3 regions of the [Clostridium] saccharolyticum WM1 genome follow, and region 2 is predicted to be linked to each of the others. Evidence: riboswitches for the same ligand, from Rfam matches in the RefSeq annotation. Region 2 holds a riboswitch; each other region holds the start of a gene.

The links. Region 2 has a riboswitch for tetrahydrofolate ahead of CLOSA_RS05835 (folate family ECF transporter S component). Riboswitches for the same ligand answer to the same signal wherever they lie in the genome.
Region 1: linked by a shared signal. The riboswitch ahead of CLOSA_RS10910 (folate family ECF transporter S component) and the one ahead of CLOSA_RS05835 (folate family ECF transporter S component) in region 2 are both predicted to bind tetrahydrofolate.
Region 3: linked by a shared signal. The riboswitch ahead of CLOSA_RS15775 (ECF transporter S component) and the one ahead of CLOSA_RS05835 (folate family ECF transporter S component) in region 2 are both predicted to bind tetrahydrofolate.

What each region holds. Positions count from the first base shown of each region.
Region 1 is NC_014376.1:2,323,972-2,331,862, forward strand. Features, by position in the region: gene CLOSA_RS10880 (S-layer homology domain-containing protein) at 1-293, opposite strand, end outside; gene CLOSA_RS10885 (response regulator transcription factor) at 626-1,300, shown strand; gene CLOSA_RS10890 (sensor histidine kinase) at 1,297-2,553, shown strand; gene CLOSA_RS10895 (GTP pyrophosphokinase) at 2,612-3,322, opposite strand; gene CLOSA_RS10900 (Mrp/NBP35 family ATP-binding protein) at 3,347-4,183, opposite strand; gene CLOSA_RS10905 (Cof-type HAD-IIB family hydrolase) at 4,196-4,990, opposite strand; gene CLOSA_RS10910 (folate family ECF transporter S component) at 5,139-5,711, opposite strand; THF riboswitch at 5,772-5,869, opposite strand; gene CLOSA_RS10915 (phosphatase PAP2 family protein) at 5,905-6,453, opposite strand; gene CLOSA_RS10920 (CidA/LrgA family protein) at 6,618-7,001, shown strand; gene CLOSA_RS10925 (LrgB family protein) at 6,982-7,674, shown strand; gene fliB (flagellin lysine-N-methylase) at 7,787-7,891, opposite strand, start outside.
Region 2 is NC_014376.1:1,231,408-1,239,298, forward strand. Features, by position in the region: gene CLOSA_RS05800 (folate family ECF transporter S component) at 1-484, shown strand, start outside; gene ndk (nucleoside-diphosphate kinase) at 757-1,173, shown strand; gene CLOSA_RS05810 (VOC family protein) at 1,176-1,541, shown strand; gene CLOSA_RS05815 (formate--tetrahydrofolate ligase) at 1,817-3,487, shown strand; gene CLOSA_RS05820 (bifunctional 5,10-methylenetetrahydrofolate dehydrogenase/5,10-methenyltetrahydrofolate cyclohydrolase) at 3,499-4,353, shown strand; gene CLOSA_RS05825 (cyclodeaminase/cyclohydrolase family protein) at 4,503-5,129, shown strand; gene CLOSA_RS05830 (formate/nitrite transporter family protein) at 5,150-6,058, shown strand; THF riboswitch at 6,068-6,162, shown strand; gene CLOSA_RS05835 (folate family ECF transporter S component) at 6,211-6,747, shown strand; gene CLOSA_RS05840 (bifunctional folylpolyglutamate synthase/dihydrofolate synthase) at 6,760-7,891, shown strand, end outside.
Region 3 is NC_014376.1:3,388,633-3,396,523, reverse strand. Features, by position in the region: gene CLOSA_RS15780 (excisionase family DNA-binding protein) at 1-60, opposite strand, end outside; ZMP/ZTP riboswitch at 321-401, shown strand; THF riboswitch at 468-583, shown strand; gene CLOSA_RS15775 (ECF transporter S component) at 731-1,633, shown strand; gene CLOSA_RS15770 (N-formylglutamate amidohydrolase) at 1,668-2,474, shown strand; gene CLOSA_RS15765 (class I SAM-dependent methyltransferase) at 2,566-3,201, shown strand; gene CLOSA_RS15760 (helix-turn-helix domain-containing protein) at 3,366-3,689, shown strand; gene CLOSA_RS15755 (helix-turn-helix domain-containing protein) at 3,868-4,122, opposite strand; gene CLOSA_RS15750 (VirD4-like conjugal transfer protein, CD1115 family) at 4,137-5,939, opposite strand; gene CLOSA_RS15745 (DUF1697 domain-containing protein) at 6,087-6,626, shown strand; gene CLOSA_RS15740 (DUF3991 and toprim domain-containing protein) at 6,713-7,645, opposite strand; gene mobP3 (MobP3 family relaxase) at 7,661-7,891, opposite strand, start outside.

The DNA of each region.
Region 1 (7,891 bases), 1.1 Mb from region 2:
TCCGCCGCAATGCGGATACAAGCTGCATATTCATGGTTTCTGGGTACATCAGCAAATACCGAGGTATTGCTGATCCCGCTAACCGTACTCCGGTAAGAAGATGCATTTACCAGCATGCTGGCGAATTCTCCACGCGTTACCGTCATATTCGGATTTGCAGTACTCATAATCCCTGAAACTCCGATTACCTTTTTCCTTAAATCAAAATTAGCCGATGCTTCTGCTGTCATAGTGCTGACTGACGTCACAGTCAGTACAACAGCGAGGGAAGCCACTATTTCCCGTCCATTCATCCGGTTTTCTCCTCTCATCTTCAAATCTGCTGCTTATTGTAACAGGTTCCTATGTCCGTTTTGTGACTGGTACCTGAAATTAGTCTGAAACTGTCACAGGGGTCCCTAATCTCTTGCCCTAATCTGGTTTGGGGTATATTTTACCATTTTTATCTGAAAATAGCCTGAAGTCCATCTTCAGGAACTTCGTCTGCAGAAAGCCCTTCCTTTCAGCATAATTTAAGCTTCATTCTTTATAATAAAAGCAAATGTAAGATTGCCTAATAAGCAGTCTCAACTTATAATAGTTATCAACCGCTTCATCATAAAAAGATTGAAAGGAGAAGGGAATCATGAAGGTACTGATTGCAGAAGACGAAATAAGATTAGCCGATGCTCTGGGACAGATTATGAAGGAACAGCATTACCAGGCTGATATTGTATATAACGGAACTGACGGCCTTTACTGCGGCCTGTCCGGTGAATACGACATCATCATTTTGGATGTGATGCTTCCGGGAGAAAATGGTTTTCATGTGGTTCAGAAGCTGAGAGAGGCTCACATCCAGACTCCTGTTCTCATGCTGACAGCACGGGATGATATCCACGATAAGGTAACAGGTCTTGATAAAGGTGCCGATGATTATATGACAAAGCCGTTTGTGCCAGAAGAGCTTCTTGCCCGCATCCGCGCGCTCTCCCGCCGACAGGGGGAAGTGATTGTAGAAGAAATGAAATATGGAGATTTCATTCTCAACCTGTCAGCCAATGATTTATGCTGCGGCTCTAAATCCATTCATTTGGGATATAAGGAATTTGAAGTATTAAAAATTCTCATGAATAATTCCGGAAAGATCATCTCAAAGGAGATCCTCATATCAAAGGTATGGGGCAGTGATTCTGACGCAGAGGATAACAATGTGGAGGCATATATTTCCTTCCTTCGGAAAAAGCTGAAATTTATCGGTTCAAAAGTAGAGATTGGAACTGTCCGTAAAGTCGGATACCGGCTGGAGGAAATTGTATGATAAAAGAGTTAAGAAGAAGGTTTGTTCTGATCAATATGGCCTTTGTCATAAGCATCCTTTCCGCTGTTTTAGGAGTCTTCTACTATGCCAATTCAAAACGCATTGAACGGCAGACCGTCTTGTCCCTGATGCAGGCCATTGACCATGACAGGCAGGGAAGACTGCCGGATAAGGTGGAATTCGGCCGCAGACCCCCCAAAAACCTGCCCCCTCTCATCCCCTCTTTTGTGGTGACCATAAACAACCGCAGCTCCATTGATAATATTAAGGAAAATAACATTACCGTTACAAAGGAGCTGGCCTCCACTTTGGTGAAATTAGCAGAAGCCGGAGACTCCTCTGAAGGGGAGCTTAAGGATTATTCCCTTCGCTACCTTAAGGTTACGAATGCAGAAGGCATAAAAATAGGGTTTGCAGACCAAAGTTATGAACGGAATAATTTAAGAACCCTGTTCATGAGCTGTTTTTGGGTTTTTTTAGGGGCAGTCTTTTTGTTTTTTATCCTCAGCATGTATCTTTCACGACTGGCACTAAGACCTGTGGAAAATGCATGGCGGATGCAGAACCAGTTCATCGCCGATGCATCCCACGAATTAAAAACACCCCTCACTGTGATTCTGGCCAATTTACAGATTCTGGCCCTTCATAAGGAATGTACCGTCAGGGAACAGCAAAAATGGCTGGACAATACAAAAGAAGAGGCAGAGCGAATGAAACAGCTTGTGGAGGAGCTTCTCTTCTTGGCCCGCTCCGATGCAGAATCCGTACAGACCCCTCAGTCAGCAAAGGAATCTCTGGATTTCAGCGACATGGTGTTAAACGGGGTCTTGCTTTTTGAATCCGTTGCCTTTGAACACAAGGTGAATCTTGAAAATGAAATTGAAGCAGGTATAAGACTGGAAGGCTGGGAAGCTTCTCTAAAACAGTTAATCACCATTTTACTGGACAATGCCTGCAAATACGCAGGTAAACAAGGTTCTGTATTTGTCAGCTTAAAAAAAACTTCCCATAATGCAGTTTTAACCGTTCAGAATACAGGAGATCCTATTCCAGAAAAGGAACGGGACCATGTTTTCGAGCGTTTTTACCGGACAGATAAATCAAGAGTGAGGAAAGAAGGGGGATACGGCCTTGGCCTTTCCATTGCAAAAACCATCGTTGACCACCATAAGGGAAGGATCAGCCTGACCAGCGGTCCTGAGACAGGAACAGTTTTTATTATCAGCCTGCCTCTGCCTTCCCGGCAGCAATGAACCATAATATAAGAGAAGGGAGCAATTAGGGGTTTTCCCAATTACTCCCTTCTTCTATTTATTTAGTAACGGAAATTCCATGATCCTCAATCTTTTTTCTGATATTGAGCATCCGTTCGTCTGTCTGAGCGATTACATCCGCACATTCTCTCAGTTCTTCACTGATTTCCTGGGAATACGTTTCCACTTCTTTCTTATATTTCAACTGGTGATCCAGGCTGGCCCAGAAATCCATGGCAATGGTACGGATCTGGACTTCAGCCCTCATCCACTTTTTCTGATCCGAAAAGAACACGGGAATCTCTACGATCATATGATAGCTGCGGTATCCGTTTTTCTTCGGATGCCGGATATAATCCTTAATGGCTATGATATGCACATCATCCTGGCGGGCCAGCATCTCAGCAACCGCATAAATATCATCCAGAAAGGAACAGATAACACGGATCCCTGCAACATCATCCAGGTTGTCCATCATGGATTCCAAAGAAACCGGCAGCCCTCTTCTCTGCAGCTTCTCCACAATGCTTATGGGCTTTTTGACTCTGGATTTGACCAATTCTATAGGGTTTCTGGAGTTTCTCACTGACAGCTCGTCGTTAAGGACCTCCAGCTTTGTCTTAATCTCCCGAATCGCACAGGTATACATCATCATAGCTTCCTGAAACTGGTATGCCTGCTTCATAAGGGGATCCGGGACTTGAACCAGATTAGGAACATTTACTATGGACTGGTTCAATTCACTATTGGGGTTCATACTGATGTTCATTCTTATTCCTCGAAATGTATTAACTTAAACTTTTTCGGCTGCCGAAACTGCTTCAAGAAGCCACTGAGCCTCTAAAAATTCAATGGTTCCCTCATCCACTGCTGCCGCGATCCTTGGATCAATGGGAATCTTTGCCAACACGGTAAGGCCGTTGTTTTTAGCAGCTTCATCCACACGGCTTTCTCCAAATACCGAAATCTGTTTACCGCAGTCCGGGCAAATTAAATAGCTCATATTTTCCACCAGGCCAAGGATTGGTATATTCATCTTTTTCGCCATATTTACCGCTTTTTCTACGATCATGGTAACCAGCTCCTGAGGGGAGGTCACAATGATGATTCCGTCCACAGGCAGAGACTGGAACACAGTCAGAGGCACATCTCCTGTTCCAGGAGGCATGTCCACGAACATGTAGTCAATGTCTTCCCAAAGGGCTTCCTGCCAGAACTGCTTGACTGCTCCTGCGATGACAGGTCCTCTCCAGATAACCGGATCCGTCTCATGATCCAGGATCAGATTTGCCGACATTACTTCAATTCCCGTTGCAGTGGTGGCAGGAATCATAAGGCCGTTTGGTGTCATGCCCACACCGTAATCCGAAAGACCAAAGGATTTCGGAATCGACGGACCGGTAATATCCGCATCTAAAATGGCTGTTTTATATCCCTTGGCATTCATGCCCACAGCCATCATGGAAGTCACCAGGGATTTTCCCACCCCACCCTTTCCGCTTACAACGCCGATTACCTTTTTGACTGTGCTGGAAGGATTAAGGGGTTCCAAAAAACTTGCCTGCTCCCCCCGGCTGCTGCAGGTCTCACCACAGCTATTGCAGTTATGTGTACAATTTACCTCACTCATGAATCATTCCTCCTAATTTAAATCTAATATATGGAAGACGGCCTTTTTTAAGCCATCTGCGTCTATAGAATCTGTTATATATCCGGCGGTATCTTTAACCTCGTCAGAAGCATTTCCCATGGCAATCCCAAGACCAGCGCCGGTGATCATGGAGATATCATTTTTGCCGTCTCCAATGGCAGCCATTTCATGGGCAGAGAAACCATAATGCTCAGCCATTTTTAAGATTCCGTTCCATTTGCTACCCCCTGCCGGAATCACATCAATGGCCATCTCATCATGCCACCGTATAAATTCACAGCCTGCAAGACACTTTCTCAGCCTGTTTTCCATGTCCGTAGAAATGTATGGAATCATCTGGTAGATGGGGTGATTTCTGGCTCGTTCCACATTGAAAACCGGCGGAATCCTGGTGCCGATTTCCAGCTGGACCTGTTCCACCATGGAATTCACCATATTAATGTACATGCAGTCCCCTTCCATAAAGAGGCACGGAAAAGGCTCCTCCTCCAACAGTGCCAGCGTCCTCTCAACTTCCACAGGATCTATGGGAAAATCATAAATAACCCTGTCTTTGCAATAGCAATACTGACCGTTTAATGTCACATAACCGTCAAAGGTAATTCCCTCTAAAAGATTTTCCTCTTCCATTTCCAGCTTATGACGTCCTGTTGCAATAAAAAGCAGGATCCCCGCCTTTCTGGCTTCCAAAAGGGCCTCCTTTGCACTGTCCGGAACCCTTCCTGTTTGAAAATCCCGCAGCGTACCGTCAATGTCAAAAAAAATAGCCTTAATCCGTCTTCCCATTTACCGTCATTCCTTTTTAATCTGATGATTCTTATCCGCCTGATGATGCAAACACTTATGATTATAATATGAAAGAAGGCTTCTGTCTACGAAATTCATTGTTAAAAAGGCCTGTGCCGTCATTCATGACGCTACAGGCCTTTGTACATTATTTTGTTCCAACGGTCCGTGTTCTGCGGATTGCCTTAAAGACCCCCATGGTATCAAGCGCTTTTGCCATGGTATAAAAAATCATGGAGTCAATGGGCCACATGACCAAGTTTTTAAATACCCTGGCCGGAAGAAGGACCATAAAGCCTTTTCCATACAGGACGGAAAGACACATGGTATTAAGAATCACATTACAGACCAGCATGACCAGGAACTTGGAAACCAGGACCCTTCTTAAGGTGACAGGCTTCCGGTAATACATGCAGCCGTACATGATGCCTGACAGAACTGTAACCAGAGTCAGCCCCGGAAAAAATGCACCCGCAGGCTTTAGCAGGTATTTGAGAATATCCATGCTGCCGGAAAACAGGCCTCCTACAACCGGACCAAACAGGTAGGAAACCATTCCATTGGGTATGGAAGAAAAACTGACCCGAATGTAACTTCCCATGTTAATGGAAAACATACCTAAAACTATTGCTACTGCGCCAAACATGGCCGAGGTGGTGATGGTCCTTACAGATTTCAGCTCTCTGTAAGAATCGGTGAACAAAGTAACGAATTTTTTCATAAAAAATACCTCCTTTGCAGACCTCAAACTACAACCGGAGATAATAATCCTATCTTCTGATGCAGCGGGATGCGACCGGTGTACCGCAAGAAAATCTTTTCGTCCGGCTGACAACTCCCTGTTCAGCCGGCACTTAACGCACACGGGTCTACTCTGCGACTATGAAATTGTGTTTTGTAACGCCATCAGTATATCACAGATCCACTGGAAAGCAAGTATTTTTTTTAGAAATTCTTATATTTTCCACTGTGGAATGAACAAAAACAGCAATTAAAATGCCCAGGATCATACCTCCCAGCACATCCGTTGGAAAATGAACAAACAGATACATCCTGGAGACACTAATGAGAGCCGCAAGGATCAGGGCGGCAGCTCCCCATTTCCGGTTATAAAGCCAGATGCTGACAGCACCTTCAAAGGAGGCCAGTGTATGCCCGGAGGGGAAGGAGTAATCCTTTGGATTTCTAATCAGAAGGGGGATGCTGTCATCAATCCAGCAGGGCCTTTCTCTGGCGATCATATTTTTCAGAACCATGTTTCCGATCAAAAGTCCGGCCGCCAGAGAAAACAAAATGCAAAGACCTATAAATCTTGTCTTTTTAAAGCACAGCAAAACAACGCCGGCAGCGATCCAGAAGATCCCGTGGTCTCCCAGACTGGTTATCTCCTTCATAAACACATCCAGCCAGGAAGTATGTAACGATTGTAAAAAATATAGAATGCCGAATTCAATTCCAGCCATTACGGTTTTCTGCTCCTTTTCCATTCATGCCCCTATTATACCCTGACTCCCCCAAATTTGCCATCAAAAAATGAATCAAGTCAATAAAACCATTTGACAAGCCCTATATTTAAGTTTAGGATAAACCATAGTTGAAAAAGTATGGTAACAAAGGAGGCTTTGCAATGAAATACATCAGACAATTTACCATTATTCTTTTCCTATCCCTGGCTGGAGAAATCTTACATCTGTTTGTCCCCCTGCCTGTGCCGGCAAGTATTTATGGACTGCTGATCCTGCTGTTCGGGCTAAAAACAAAATGGATCCCATTAGAGGCAGTTGAGGAAGCCAGTACATTTCTCATAGACATTATGCCTTTGATGTTTATACCGGCTGCCGTCGGATTACTGGATTCCTGGGGGGTCCTCCGGCCTATTTTAATTCCTTTTCTGGTCATCACCCTGCTCTCCACTGTGATAGTGATGGTCATCACCGGAAAAGTAACCCAGTTTTTTATCAAAAGCAACCGCAATAGAAAGGCAGAAAAAGATGAGCAATGCAGTAAGTGATTTTTTATTTTTTGGTGCGGTATTGAGCCTCTTAAGCTATGAGCTGGGGCTTCGTTTGAAAAAAAGATTCAAATGGGCCGTCTTTAATCCGTTATTCATTTCCATTTGTATTGTCATGGCGTTTTTGTACGTATTTCATATTGATTATGAAGTATACAACAAAAGTGCCAAATACATCAGCTATCTTCTGACTCCTGCAACGATTTGTCTGGCTATCCCCCTTTACCGCCAGCTGGAACTGCTTAGGAAGCATTCCAAGGCGATTGTGGCCGGTACCCTGACTGGAGTCTTCACCACAATGGTCACCGTACTGCTTCTGGCCCTTGTTTTTGGCTTAAACCACCAGGAGTACGTTACCTTTCTGCCGAAATCCATTACCACAGCCATTGCTATGGGCATTTCAGAGGAAATGAAGGGATATGTGACCATAACGGTTGCCAGCATCATTATCACCGGCATTCAGGGAAGCATCATTGCAGAAACCGTATGCAGAATATTTAAAATTACGGAGCCCATTGCCAAGGGCATTGCCATTGGCTCCGCAGCTCATGCCGTAGGGACCACGAAAGCTATGGAAATGGGCGAAATCGAAGGGGCTATGAGCAGCCTTGCCATTGCAACCTCCGGACTATGCACCGTTTTATTTGCTTCTGTTTTCTCTAATTTTCTATAGAGGGCCATAAGGCAACTCCTGTATTCAAAAGAAACATCACAGGATAACAGGAATCACTCAGGCATTGTGTAAGCCTGAATGATTCCTGCAGCCGCTGTTTCTTCTTCCAATTTTAAAGCAGCCGTAGGATCTCTTCCAGGCCAAAGCTTTTCTCCGTACAAAATATTTTCTCCAAAGTATTTAGGTTCACGTCCGAATGCTCCACCTCTCTGGAGAA
Region 2 (7,891 bases):
AACAGGAATGTTGGTCGCACTAAGTGTAGTGCTGTCATTTTTTACGATTGTTATCTCCAATGTATTGCAGATTAGTTTTGGTTTTTTGCCTCTTGCGGTAGGCGGAATGTTGTTTGGACCTGTAGTAGGAGGTATTATGGGAATTTTGAGCGATATCCTTGGTTATTTTGTCCATCCAAACGGGCCTTTTTTTCCGGGATTTACATTAAATGCGTTACTTACTGGAACTCTCTATGGTTTTTTTCTCTATAAAAAGCATGTAACCTTAAAGCGTGTGATTTTTGTTTCACTTACGATAACACTTCTCGTTAATATGATGCTTAATCCATTATGGCTCAGTATCATGTATGGCAATGCTTTTTTTGTGCTTGTTATCGGGCGTATTGTTAAAAACCTGCTGATGTTCCCCATTAATACGGCGTTGCTTTACTCAATCCTGAAACCTATGGAAAGAATTAGAACTCTGGAAAGAGTAAGTGGATGATTATAAAACTAGGCAATTCTCACTTATATTATTGTTGAACTGCTTTTATCTTTTTAGGACGAAGTCTATCTGTATTTTTTGACATTTTAATGAAAGGAGTTGTGAATACTTGGAAAAATCTATTTTAATACCTCCAAAAATAGTGGAGAGCTTTATTGAAACAGGTCGAAAGAATGAGATCTTTCATATTATACTGTCCTGCAAATTCTGTAACATTAATTATTAATAGTTCTTTGAACAGCTATTAAACTACATTGGAGGAGGAAATTTTCGTGGAAAGATCACTTGTTATATTAAAGCCTGATGCAACAAAAAGAAAACTACTGGGAGAGCTCATAAGCAGATTTGAGAAGAAAAATATGGAGATTACAGATGCTAAGATGGAAGTCATCAGTAGAGATATTGCAGAAGCTCACTATTCCCATGTTAAGCATCTGCCTTTTTATGATGATATGATTGCATATATGACATCCTCCCCTTCTTTAATAATGGTGGTGAAAGGGGAGGAGGCAATTCGGGTTATCAGAAGTATGATAGGTAAAACAAACACTTTTGAAGCACAACAAGGAACAATACGAGGAGATTATGGGCTACATTTATTCCAAAACTTAATACATGCTTCGGATTCGATTGAAAGCGCAGAGATAGAAATACAAAGATTTTTTGGAGTCCAAGAAAGAGAAAGATAAATATGAAGATATGCTGGATAATGATTTTTGTAAAAAATATGGATGAGTCAATTCAATTTTATCATGAAATACTTGACCTTCCTGTAAACAAAAGGTTTGGAGGTATAAAAGGACCAGAAATTGCATTTTTAGGTGACAGTGAAACACAGGTGGAATTAGTTTGCAATCCTGAAAAGCTGGATGGAATATATGGATCAAATATATCAATAGGGTTTGATGTTGTCTCTGTTGATAACCTGATTAGTGACCTGCAAAAGAAAGCAATTCCAATTTATGATGGACCATATCAGCCAACTGCTAAATTAAAGTTCTTTTATGTATTAGATCCAAATGGAGTATCAATTCAATTTGTTGAACGCCATCATTGATATTAAATACATTTTGGTCCCATAAAAATTTAAAAAATATAATTATTTATAATATTGTTTGGAGTTATTTCATCAGCTTTTACCATATTTGCTTGAAAAATGCCACAGGGCATACTGCTAAGCATATGCTTATTTTTTTGTAGAAGTGGTGCTGTGTTACTTTTGTTTGTATCTTTGGTAATTTTCTGCCTGAAACCGGTGGAAGTAAATTTATGATATTGTATGAGCGAAAACTGTTCTGCATATAAAAAAATCAGATTGAGGAGGAAATCAAAATGAAAACAGATGTACAGATTGCACAGGAGGCTAACATGCTTCCGATAGCAGAGGTTGCAAAGAATCTTGGAATTTTGGAGGATGAACTGGAGCTTTACGGTAAGCATAAGGCAAAGGTTTCTTTGGATGTATTAAAAAGACTTGAAAATAAGCCGGATGCCAAGTTGGTACTTGTTACTGCTATCAACCCTACTCCGGCAGGTGAGGGAAAGACCACAACTAATGTTGGTTTATCCATGGGACTTAATAAAATCGGAAAAAAGGCCATTACAGCTCTCCGGGAGCCGTCGCTGGGACCTTGCTTCGGTGTAAAAGGAGGAGCTGCCGGAGGCGGATATGCTCAGGTTGTACCAATGGATGATATTAATCTTCACTTTACAGGAGATTTTCATGCTATTACATCCGCGCACAATCTGTTAGCTGCCCTCCTTGATAATCATCTTCATCAGGGAAATGCTCTGCGGATTGACCCTAAAAAGATCGTGTGGAAAAGAGTCGTGGATATGAATGACAGGTCTCTCAGAAACATCATCGTGGGTCTTGGGGGAAAGGGCGACGGAGTGGTGAGACAAGCCGGATTCGATATTACAGTTGCATCGGAAATTATGGCAATTCTTTGCTTGGCTACCAGCATGTCTGACTTAAAGGAACGTCTTTCCAGAATGGTAGTAGCTTATAATACAGATGGTAACCCAGTCACTGCGGGAGATCTGGAAGCAACAGGAGCTATGGCACTGCTGTTGAAGGATGCAATTAAGCCAAATCTGGTACAGACATTGGAGAACACACCTGCGTTTATTCACGGAGGACCCTTTGCCAATATAGCACATGGCTGTAATTCCGTACTTGCAACGAAGGTTGCTTTAAAACTGGCCGACTATGTAATAACGGAAGCCGGCTTTGGGGCTGATCTTGGGGCTGAGAAATTCTTTGATATCAAGTGCAGATTCGCAGGGCTGAATCCGGATGCGGTGGTTATTGTTGCGACAGTAAGAGCTCTAAAAATGAATGGTGGAGTACCGAAGACAGAACTGTCAACTGAAAACCTCAATGCATTGGAAAAGGGAATAGCAAACCTGGAGAGACATCTGGAAAACCTTGAGAAATTTGGTGTTTCCGCAGTTGTTGCAATTAATAAATTCCCCGCTGATACAGAAGCGGAATTAGAGTTGCTCAGAGAGAAATGTGCAGCCAGGGGTGTTGAAGTAATTCTCTCCGATGTATTTGCAAAAGGAGGAGAGGGTGGCATTGCCCTTGCTTCGAAGGTAGTGAAAATATGCGAAACAAAAAAATCAAATTATGCACCCCTTTATGATGTGGATGGCTCTATAGCTGAGAAAATCACAACCATTGCGCAGGAGATATACAGAGCGGACGGAGTCGATTTTACGGCTGATGCTAAGAAACAGATTGCAGAGCTTGAAAAACTCAGCTTGGATAAGATGCCGATCTGTATGGCAAAAACCCAGTATTCATTCTCGGATAATGCCAATCTGCTGGGAGCACCTATAGGTTTCCGTATCACAGTAAGAGAAGTTAAGGTATCGGCAGGAGCGGGGTTTATAGTGGCTATTACCGGCGATATCATGACTATGCCGGGTCTTCCCAAAGTTCCTGCTGCCAATGGTATGGATATTACAGAAGATGGAGTTATTATTGGTTTATCCTAAGGAGGAATAGAATGGGGACAAGACTAGAAGGAAAGCCAGTCGTTCAGTTTTTAAGAGATGATTTAAAACAACGGGTGGGAAAATTAGCAGAGAAGGGGATTATACCCACAGTTCTTATTATAAGGGTGGGCGAAAGGGAAGATGATGTATCTTATGAGAGAGGAATATTAAAAAACTGCGAGTTACTGGAAATTAAAAGCAAAGTGCTACAATTGCCTATTGAAATTGCATTGGACCGGCTTGTGGAAATAATAGAAGCTGCGAACAGGGACATCGATGTCCATGGTATTATGATATTCAGGCCTTTGCCGGCACATCTTGATCCAGAAGTGCTAAGTAAGACTATAAGCCCTGAAAAAGACATTGACTGTATGTCTCCGGTCAACCTGGAAAAGGTATTTGAAGGGAATGCAAACGGCTTTGCTCCCTGTACTCCCAAAGCAGTAATCGAGCTTCTAAAATATTATAATATTCCACTCAAAGGCGCCAATGTTGTTGTAGCAGGAAGAAGCCTGGTGGTAGGAAAGCCCCTTGCAATGCTTCTTCTGGATGAAAATGCTACAGTAACTATCTGTCATTCAAGAACAAAGGAGATGACAGAAATTACGGCAAACGCTGATATCGTAGTAGCAGCCATCGGAAAAGCTAAATTCATGTCGGAGAAATATTTTAAACCGGAATCTATTGTGGTTGATGTTGGAATTAATGACGCAGGAGATGGAAAGATTTGCGGAGATGTTGATTTTGGCAGCGTTTTTGATAAAGTGACAGCAATTACTCCTGCGGTAGGAGGAATAGGAACTATCACAACAACAATTCTCTTAAGTCATGTAGTTATAGCTTGCGAGGAACTAACGAAAGATTAGGCAGTATCTCATATTCGGAAATCATTTTTCAGCCAGAGATGAAGGCAGATTAGGAGCTGCCTTCATCTCAATAGAAATATTTCTGGTAATGAGTGAAATAAATACTTATATTTTTATGCTGCTATAAAACAGCAGAATGGAGAAAGAAAATGCTGGAAAAAAGTTGTAACATATTCATCGAAGAATTATCTTCAAAATCACCGGTTCCAGGTGGCGGTGGTGCGTCGGCATATGTCGGAGCACTTGGAATGGCTCTTGGTTGCATGGTAGGAAACCTGACTCTTGGTAAGAAAAAATATCAGGAGGTAGAGCCCGATATTATAAAACTATTAGAAAAATCGGAGAAAATTATTATAGAGTTGAAAGAACTGGTAAGCAAAGATGCCGAAGTTTTTTATCCGCTCTCACAGGCTTATGGGTTGCCACAGAATACAGAAGAAGAGAAGGCAGAGAAAGAGGCGGTTCTTCAGCATGCATTAATTGCTGCGACTAAGGTTCCACTTGATATTGCAAAAACGTGTTTGGAAGCTATTGAGCTTATTGAAGAATATGCGATAAAGGGAACACGTATTGCAGTCAGTGATGCAGGTGTAGGTGCAATATTCTGCAAAGCGGCGCTACAGGGAGCTAAACTAAATGTTCTTATTAATACTAAGATTATGAAAGATCAGGAATTAAAAAACGTTGTTGAAAGTGAACTGTCTGAAACTGTACGGGCAGGGATGGAAAAGGCAGACCGGATTTACCAATATGTAGAGACTTTGTTAAAGTCTTAAAGTGGTAAAGGAGCGTATTTATGAATGGACAAAATTACCTGACATCACCGGAAATTGCGGAAACTACCATCCAGACAGCAGTCAAAAAAGCAAAGACACCTGTAATTAATCAGTTACTTCTTGGGATTTTAGCCGGAGCATTTATTGCTTTTGCCTCAGAAGGATCAAATATGGCGGCATTCAATCTTTTAGCAAAACCGGAAACCTATGGACTGGGTAAGGTATTGGCTGGCGCAACTTTTGGAACAGGTCTGATGCTGGTGTTAATTGCAGGAGGGGAACTTTTTACTGGAAACACGATGATGATTGCCGGGGTTCTTGATAAAAAGGTGAAAGTAAAGGATATGCTTAAAAATTGGTGCTTTGTGTATATCGGAAATTTTATAGGTTCCGTATTCATTGCCTATATGATAAATCATTCAGGACAGCTAAGCAGCGGCTCCAATATGTTAGGTGCAATGACGATTAAAATTGCGGCCAATAAGGTCGGATTGTCCTTTTCACAGGCATTTATTCTCGGCATCCTGTGTAATTGGCTGGTTTGTCTTGCAGTTTGGATGGCATATGGCGCCAAAGATATCACAGGAAAAATATTTGCAATATTCTTTCCTATTTGGCTCTTTATAACCTCAGGATTTGAGCACAGTATAGCCAATATGTATTACATACCTGCCGGAATTATGGCAAAAAGTAACGGCGCATTGGCTGAGGCTGCCGCACAATTAGGGGTTACGGCAGAAAAACTGGGGCATCTGAACTGGGGAAGTTTCATTACCAAAAATTTAATACCTGTAACACTTGGAAATATTGTAGGAGGAAGTTTATTTGTTGCCTCCATATATTGGTTCGTCTATATCAGAACCAATAAAAAACAGGAAGTGACTGTAGTTTCTGAAGAAAAGACAGCCAATGAATGTACAAATAAATAATAAGATTTGGTTAGAGTAGGGACAGTGCGTTAAGTACCGAAGGATGGGAAGTTGTCTTTGGGCGAAAGGCTTGATGCTTGCGGTGCTGTCCCGCATCCGCTACCACTTAAAGAAGAGACTTCTTTCGTGGTGGATCACAAGAAAGGAGTTATATGAAAAAAATATATAAAGAATGGTTTAAAGAGTACGTTTCTATAGACACACATTCATTGGTTACTATGGGATTATTAATAGCAATTGAAGTAATCTTGACCCGGTTTGTATCCATACAAGCCTGGAACCTGAGAATAGGCTTTGGATTTTTGCCGATTGCTGTTGCAGGTATGATACTTGGACCTGTCAGAGCTGGTATTATGGCTGCTATAGCAGATTTTCTTGGTGCAATATTGTTTCCGTCAGGCACATTTTTTCCTGGGTTTACGTTTACGGCATTATTGGTAGGGATTTTATACGGCATTTTCCTTTATAAAAAGATGAATACACGGAGAATAGCCACTGCAATTGGAATCCACCAATGTATTCTGAGCCTGTTTGTTAATACATTTTGGCTGTCAATTTTATATGGTTCCCCCTACTGGCCTTTATTTACGACTAGAATTGTGCAGACAGTAATTATGCTTTTTGTTGAGGGTATCTGTCTTGTAGCGGTATGCAATAAGAAAGTAAGCCGGATATTGGCTTTTAAATAGCAGGAGGTATGTATGGACATCACGGAAGCTATAGAATATATAAATCAAACAGCATGGCAGGGAAGCAGGCTGGGACTTGAGAGAATGGAAATTCTGCTTGGGTTGATTTGGAACCCCGAAAGAAAGTTAAAATATATCCATATTGCAGGAACAAACGGCAAAGGTTCCACAGCGGCTATGCTTGCCTCTGTTTTGACTGAAGCAGGATATAAAACAGGACTGTATACCTCACCCTATATACAATGCTTTAATGAAAGAATCCAAATCAACGGGATTAATATACCGGATGATAAGATAATTGAAGCAGTGGAGCATATAAGAGGATTTGTTGACCAAATGGAGGACAAGCCAACAGAATTTGAACTTATAACAGTGATTGCATTTCTCTATTTCTATCAATGTCAGTGTGATATTGTGGTTCTTGAAGTAGGCATGGGAGGGAGACTGGATTCTACCAATATTATACCGGTACCTGAGGTTGCAGTGATTACTGCTATTGACTTAGACCATACCAGGGAACTGGGAAATACGGTTGAAAAAATAGCCGGAGAAAAAGCAGGTATCATAAAGAATGGTTGTGACGTGGTTCTTTATCAGCAAAGGCAGTCGGTTTTTGAGGTGATAGAATCCGTATGCAGTGATAAATCAGCCCGGTTACATCCTGTGGATTTTAATTATATTGAGATTATCTGCAGTGATTTAAACGGACAATGCCTGAATTTTGAAGATTTCCACGATATTAAAATAAGCCTGTTAGGAGAATATCAGCAAAAAAACACAGCAGTTGCACTGAAGACACTGGAAATATTGATTAAAAAAGGATGGAATTTTACGGTAAGAGGTATTAAGGAAGGTATGAAGAAAGCAAAATGGCCCGGCCGTTTTGAGGTTCTTACCAGAAAACCGTATTTTATTGTAGATGGTGCCCATAACCCCAACGGTGTCCGGGCAATGGCGGATAATATTAACGCATACTTTAAGGACAGGAAAATCATTTTTTTGGTCGGAGTCCTTAAGGATAAAGACTATGAAGCAATGATGAGGCTGATTATGCCCTATGGGAGCAAATTTATTGTTGTACAACCTGAGAATTCAAGAGCACTTTCCCAAGGTGAACTGGCTGATTACTTAAGAAATAATAGTA
Region 3 (7,891 bases), 2.2 Mb from region 2:
TCTTCTCTTTGAGATACCCCATTGATCAGCGGCCTGCTGTACGGATATATAATCAAGCATTTGTATTCCTCCAACTTGTGTCTTTCTCTCAGTATATACGCAATCGCGAATGAAAGCAACAACCGCCTTGCAAAGCCAGTCCTCTCACTTTAATTAAGAGAGGGAGCTGGCTGTGCGCAAATTCGAAAAATTTCTATTAGGTTCTTTTGCTTGGAAAGAATTCTTGAAAGCCTGCGAGCTCACGCTATATCATGCAACGAGTCCAATAAATTTCTATTTGTGCCTTGAAGTTGACAATACTAATGAGCAGTGGTAATATAAATGTGCTGTATGACTGACGGAAGTGGATTCAACCACAGGGAGTACAGCGTTTTGGAAAGCCGACCGTCTGGGCATGATGCTTGGATTGGTGGGTCTTTTTTATTTTCTGAATGCACTTAATACCATTCAGAGAACATTTGAATCAGAGCAGAGTAGAACGTTGTGCGTAAATCATTGATTTGCAGTGCCTTCTGAACGGGGAGTTGTCAGAGGGACGAAAAGCCTTTTAGGGCTTACGGTACAAGGTTCGCATCCCGCTGCTGCATAAGGAGAAGCGGTGTAATGATTGTGCCTCTTGTTGTGTAGCTGTGCTGCATGACAGGAGGTGTATTTGATGGTTATAACTTAGAATTTCAATTTAACAATAAACTTTCTATGTCACGTTCTATTTAAGAAGGGAGAAGTTAAATTGAAGAATACAACTTTATATGTGCGCCGCATCACAATCTCTGCGGTATTTCTCAGTATTTCACTTGTTTTAAAAACAACATTTTCTTTCTACATACCCGTGTTTGGTCAAAATGGAATGAGTGTTGGCATCTCCGGCATTTTCTCCATTATGCCATCCCTGTTATTCGGGCCAGTATATGGCGCGGTTGTGTCCGGGCTTTCTGACTTTTTGGGTTACCTTTTAAAGCCTGTTGGAACCTATATACCTCTTATGACGCTGGTCGTAGCTGCCGGTGGATTTATCCGGGGCGCATTATGGTCTGTCCTGCGCAACAAAGACAACAAGAAAATGAGAATGATAGTTGCAATTTTTTCCGTACTCATGTTATTAGCAGGGATTTGTAATATTGCGTTTCTGGCTGCCGATGGCGTTAATCGTGAATTCTACAATCATGTACAAAAAGAAAACGTCAATACGGACAACATGCACCTTATCAGTAAAATGCTGATTGAAAGAACCATTGGTACAAAAGATCCATCGGGAAATCTGGCAACATATATTTCTTGGGTCACAACCGCAATGATTGGATGCGCAACTCTCGGCATCCTGTTGTTAGCCGCTGATCTCTTCCTGTCGAAAAAGATTTTTCATGACACAAGCAGGGAGCATATCCCCCAACTTCTTATCGCTATGATTGGTTCCGGTTTGATTGTCACAACTCTTAACACAGTCGTATTGCGTGAAACAATTTTTACCGCATGGAAGGTACTGCCGTTTGCAGTCATATGGATTCCCAGAGTAATTGAAGAAATCCTTGGCAATACAGTCAAGGCATATTTTGTGGTCATTCTGATGGGCATTTGCAGAAAACAGAATACCCTGCAAGAGATAATGAATGGGTCATCCGTTAAGTTCAAATAGAAATCAAAGACTCGTAAGATTGGAGCGGAGCATTTTGGAACACTATACGGTTTTAAATGAAAACGTACACCAGTTTCCGGTGGTGATTGATTTACCCCACAGCGGCACCTTTGTCCCCGAAGACATTCGCAGTAGCTTCCTTAAAGGCGTCTGTCTGTCAAACACAGATTGGTTCTTGCCGGAGCTATACGACTTTCTTCCTGCAATGGGCTGCACCACGATCATCAACCACCTAAGCCGTTATGTGGTAGATATGAACCGGCCGGCCGAAAGTGCAAAAAAGGGGGATTATCGTCAAACCGTGGTCTATCAGGAAAACACTCAAGGCAGCCGTTTGTATTCTTCACCGCTGAATGAGAATGAAATTAACCGTCGGGTAGGCCTGTATTATGACCCTTATCATCAGGCGCTTGAAAAACTTTTGCGTGAAAAATTAAAGGTGTATCCGTCGGTTCTCCTTTTGGACTTGCACAGTTTCTTCCTTGACTTTGGCGATGGCGGCAGCCAAGATATTTATTTATCCAACCGATGCGGCGTTACATCCTCTGAGCAGACGTTGTATGGACTGCACGAAAATCTTACAGCACAAGGCTACAGTGTTATAGATAATGCAAACTTGGGAGGACATATTATTAATCATTACCGTGAGCTTTTTGGCGAGCGGATTGAGGGTGTGATGATGGAACTGCGGTATACAAAATATATCGCAGACCGCTACTTTGGAGAAGAAGAGCTAACGGATAGAAACGAAATGCTTTTTCAATCTGCAAAGCAGAAGCTAAAGGAAGCGTTTATGCGACTGCCTTTGTTTTGGGGGGTAAATATAGAACAGTCGAAATAGCAACGCGTATTTTACGGTATATGTCTACAATGGAAATAATTTCTACGTATCCCGATATAATCAATAAAATCACAAAAGGAGGAATAATCCGATGGAACAAAAAGATTACTGGAACAGTGTATCGGAGACAAAACAGTTTACAACGCCATTTCAGGCAAATGAATTCGCCAATTATCTCGATCTCAATGCCGTCATTCTTGATGTTGGGTGCGGCTATGGCCGTACATTAAACGAATTACATCATCTTGGGTACAGGCATCTGATTGGCATGGATTTTTCGCAGGGAATGATCGAACGGGGAAAACAGCAGGCTCCTTATCTTGACCTCCGTTTGAAAAAAGATGCAGGGATTGATTTGCCGGATCATAGTATAGACGCAGTGATACTCTTTGCCGTCCTGACTTGTATCAAAAGCAATGAAGAACAGCAGGCTCTGATTTCCGAAATAAATCGTGTATTAAAACCTGACGGAATTCTCTACATCAACGATTTCCTTATCAATTCAGATGAACGAAATCAAGCCCGCTATCAAAGCTTTGAAGAAAAGTATGGCATCTATGGTGTCTTTGAATTGCCGGAAGGCGCCGTTCTTCGCCATCACTCAGAGAAATGGTTGAAGGAGCTTTTGCTTGATTTCCGTACATTAAAGTATGAACGCCTGACATTTACAACTATGAACGGACACAAATCGAATGGATTTTATTTCATAGGAAGGAAACTTTCCTAAGTCTATCGTTTATTCTTAAGTTACCTTCAAAAAACAACCAGTATATCTTGCTTTTCATCAATGACCTAGGTTATTATTGTTTTTTGTTCTCCCTAACAGTCATCACTGGTTCGTTCTCAATCCTAAGCCCATACTGTAAAATTGGGTGAGGAGGTGAACTTACAGTGGAGGAATTGCTGAACTCATTTGGTCAGACCATAAAGGAAGCCCGGATTGCCGCAGGCATGACACAGGATGCCCTTGCGGAACAGGTCGGAGTCACGCCAAGATACATAATGGCCATTGAAAATGAAAACAAACACCCAAGAATGCCGGTACTACTTAAGATTATCCGCGCCTTGAAAATATCAGCCGATACGATCTTTTACCCAGAAATTCAACATTCAGACAGAGAAAAAGAACAGCTCATGCATATGATTCAGCTGTGCGGCAAAAAGGAAATCAAAATAGCCGCCGCAACCATCAAGGCGCTATTGGATGCCAGATAAGCAGAATCCATCTTCTTTCTTCGGAGGTGGATTTTCTTCATGTTAAAGTAATTATTGTTGTTTCTCTGTGTTTAAAGAAATCCTTAGAGTGACAAGTTCACTGCATAGGCCATGATGACACATACCATATGCCGCCGACAGGACGCACTGCTCCCTTGGCGGTAGGGTATGTGTTTTCTCATTTCACCGTAAACAGCAGACTACTCTTGCCGCCGTTTTCCCGCCAGCGCTGTTCCTTTTGAAGATAGCCGGTCTTTTCGAGGTCGGCGATGGCTCGCTGTACCGTGCGGCGGGAGAGCTTCAAGTCCTTAGCAATCGTACCGATTGCAGGATAACAGGTTCCGTCCCTGTTCGCCCGGTCTTTCAGATACCGGTAAACCGCCACGGCACGGTGTGGGACATTTTCAGCATAGAGTGAGGAAAGATAGTTCAAATCACGAACACCCCCTAATCGGTACGTAGAGGCATGGTGGGAAGCTCCGACTCATGCTCCTGCACTGGAGTATGCAGCATACCTCCGTTGCGGTCATCACCGGGAGGCTCCGGAAATTCAGCAAAGTCATCTTCCTCATAAGCACAGCCTCGCTGGAGGATTTCCTGCTCCAGCTCAAAGCGGTCGGCATAGTGAACCTTTCGGGCGGCACGTTCCTCCCCCTCAAAGGGCTTTTCGAATCGGATGCCCCATTTCAGAAACAACGGCAGCTTGGTACGCATAGGACAGCAGCCGGTTTTGGCCAAAATAAAGTTCCCCTTGGGCAGAGTTTTCAGCTCATCCGGTGTCATCAGCGGGCGCTGGATCATCTGCAGGCTCTGGCTGGGATCGTTCTTTCCTCTGCTGATGGAACCGGACATGACGGTTTTATTCCCCAACGCCCTTGAGAGGATATCTGCGCTTTCCGAGTTGGGTGCAAAGCCTCCAAATAAAATGTCCTGACAGTTATCAATGATAATTGCGGAACCCTCCTTGCCGTAGTTTTTCTCAAGCTGAGCGAAGGATTGAATGATGGGTACCATGCTGATGCGGCGGGAACGGCCTGCGGAGAACATCATCTCCATTGACTGGATCTTAGGGATGGTTCCGATCTCATCGGCAAAGATCATGACCCGGTTGGGAAGCTTGCCACCGTATTCATCGGCCACGGTCAGCATCTCCCGGTAGAGCTGTTGCAGGAACAACGACACCATAAAGTATTTCGTGTTATCTTCCTCCGGCAACACAATAAAGATGGCACACTTCTCCTTGCAGAAGGTTTCCGTGTCCAGCGAGCTGTCGAAGCACAGAATCTGCTCCATCTCGGAATCCAGAAAGGCATTGAGGCGTGACATAGCCGTAGACAGCACGGAGGCCATTGCTTGGTCTGCGGTGTTGAGGGCGGCTCCCGCAAACCATCTTGCCTTATGGTCAGTCGGTAACTTATCCATAAGCAGCTGGAACTGACTTTTATTCTTCACCGGGGAGGGAGCCAGCAAATCCTGTATCATTTTGAACACCGATATGATGTGCCGCTTCTCCGGAGGACAGTATTCTGCAATCAGCAGAATCACGGATGTCAATAATCCCTCGGCGGCATCGTAGAAAAAGGCGTTCTGCCCATAGCTTGCCGAATCCTCGCCGCTGCTGGAGATGATGGTCTTGGCAGTGATTTTGGCATACTTCTCCGCTTTAGCTTTCAGCGCGAGATTCTCCGGATTTTCCATGTAGGCATCCATATAACGGTTCACCAGCTGCAGGATGTTATCCCCATCCGAGCGTGTGGGGTTACGCAGATCCAGCACAGATATTTTGTAGCCATAATAATCCTTTGCGATGCCTGCGTAGTTTCGGAACAAATCCCCCTTGGTATCGGTGCAGAGGAAGCTCATGCCAGAGGCGCAGGCGTATTCGATGTTGGGGTATAGAAAGTTTGCGGTTTTACCTACACCGGCAGCACCGATCATGAGGCAGTGAATATCGCCGTCATCAATAAGGGCGGTGGTAGAGCCTGCCTTTTGCTTACTCCCTACCACAAGCCCCTGCAAGGTGGGCAGATTCTGCCCACGCCGCCATTTTTCCGGCTCGTAGGTTACATGTGTGTATGTCCGTCTGATTTCGCTTTCTGTGGCAAAACGGGCGGTACCGTGCTGACCGTCACCGACCGTTTTAGATTTAATGCCGCTAAGGGTATAATAGTGTGCTAAAAGAGAAAGACCGCCGATGACAAAAAACATCACGGCGGCCACTGCAATTAGAATAGTTACTTGGGATAACATAGGGAACTCCTTTCTTTTATTTGAATTGAACTTGTAGTATAATGACTGTAAATATTGGCCTTAGAAATATAAGGCTCGGCAATTGTTAATCAAGTTTAAGATAGTAGACGAATTATTAAATCAGAATTCTAAGAGGTGAAATTGTATATGAAAAGATACATTGCATTATTAAGAGGTATCAATGTAAGCGGCAAAAATAAGATAGCAATGTCTGAACTAAAAACAGGTTTTGTAGAAATGGGCTATACAGAAGTTTTTACACACCTCAATAGCGGCAACGTTATCTTTTCAAGTGATATAGATGATACGGCTATTCTTGTAAATACAATAAAAATGATGATAAAAAACAAGTTTGAGTTAGATATACCAGTTTTTATTATTTTACAGGAAGAATTGGAAGATATATTAAATAATGCGCCCGATTGGTGGGGCGATGATAACAAGGACATATATGATAACCTTATTTTTATGTTTCCTCCCTTATCTTATAACGAGTTTTATAATAAGGTTGGAAATCCTAAAGAGGAGTATGAGAAAGTATACAATTATAAAAATGCTGTTTTCTGGTCTTTTAACCGAAAAGATTATCAAAAGACAAATTGGTGGTCAAAGACTGCCAGTTCAAATATAAGGGACAAGATTACAATCCGAACAGCAAATACAGCAAGAAAAATAGTTGGAATATAGTCTGCAAACTCCAGTTAATCCGCTTTAGTAACATTTGGTTAATAAGCAAACTGAGCATGACGGTTACTCATCAGCTGTCATGCTTTTTATGTCATTACCATAGATGGTGCGGCTTGCTCCTGCGAGTATAATGCTTTCAAATCTTCATTCCAGTCCTTGTGTGCGGAAACATCATACACCACATCTTCAAATCTCTGCTGCCGTAATGTTTCATGAATGCGGCTGGCGGCTTTATGACCAGCTTTATCATTGTCCAGACAAAGTGTCACTCGTTGAAGCTGAGGGTACAGTTCCAATAGTTTTAGCACCGGCTGTTCCGACACACCGTTCAGCGCCACATAACTGGCGTTTTTCCAATTCTGTGGATGCAAACTGATGTAGGACAGCAGATCAATAGGTGCTTCAAACACAAACAGGTTGTTGGGGCTTGGATTCTTGGAAACGTAATGAAAGCTGTAGGCCGGATGGCTGCCCTCTACATTGATGCGAAAAGCACTGCCGGTTGCCGTACTTTTCTTATGGGCATGGCGGGCAACGCATTTTTCATCGAAGCCAACAAACACAGCGTTGTGGTATTCTGCATCCTCAAACAGCAGCTTCTCTCTGGCAAACTCCGACACCACCTCTCGGCTGATACAGCGCTGTTTAATGAGATAAGCAAACACCCGGCGCATATCCGTGTGCGCTGGCGGCAGAGCGAATGGCTTTCGCTGCTCCGGTTCACTGAATTTGCTGTGCTGCCGGTATTCTACTCCTTGCTCACCACCCAGCAGGAGGCTAACCGCCTCCGGGAAAGACAGATTATAGAGCCGTTTCACAAGATCAATAGCATAACTGCCCTCCTCAGAAGCGTGATCGTACCAGCGGTTGCCCCGAACGGTGATGCTGTGATCGCTGGCCAGCCGCTTATCCCTCCCTGATGGCAGGAGCTTTTCTCCTTGCCGCTGGAGGAAGTCCACCAAGTCTACGGAGTTGGCTCGTTCCTTTTGTTCGTCTGTAAAATGGATGTAGTCTGACATGAGTAAAACCTCCCATCATAAATAAATTTGCGGCGCATAGTCATCCCGCTTGTGACCCTGCGCCTGCTTTTTCTCCTGCAGCTTCCGTCTGCGCTTGCAGTCGATTTGACCGGCAGCGATTCCTGCGGTTCTTCGGTAATCCTCCCGGAACAAATTCTCCAGCCGATGCATAAGCCGGGTGGCTGCCAGTAGCACCGAGGGATTGCGATAGTTGTTGATGTTGTCAATAAAGTACTGCGCATAGAC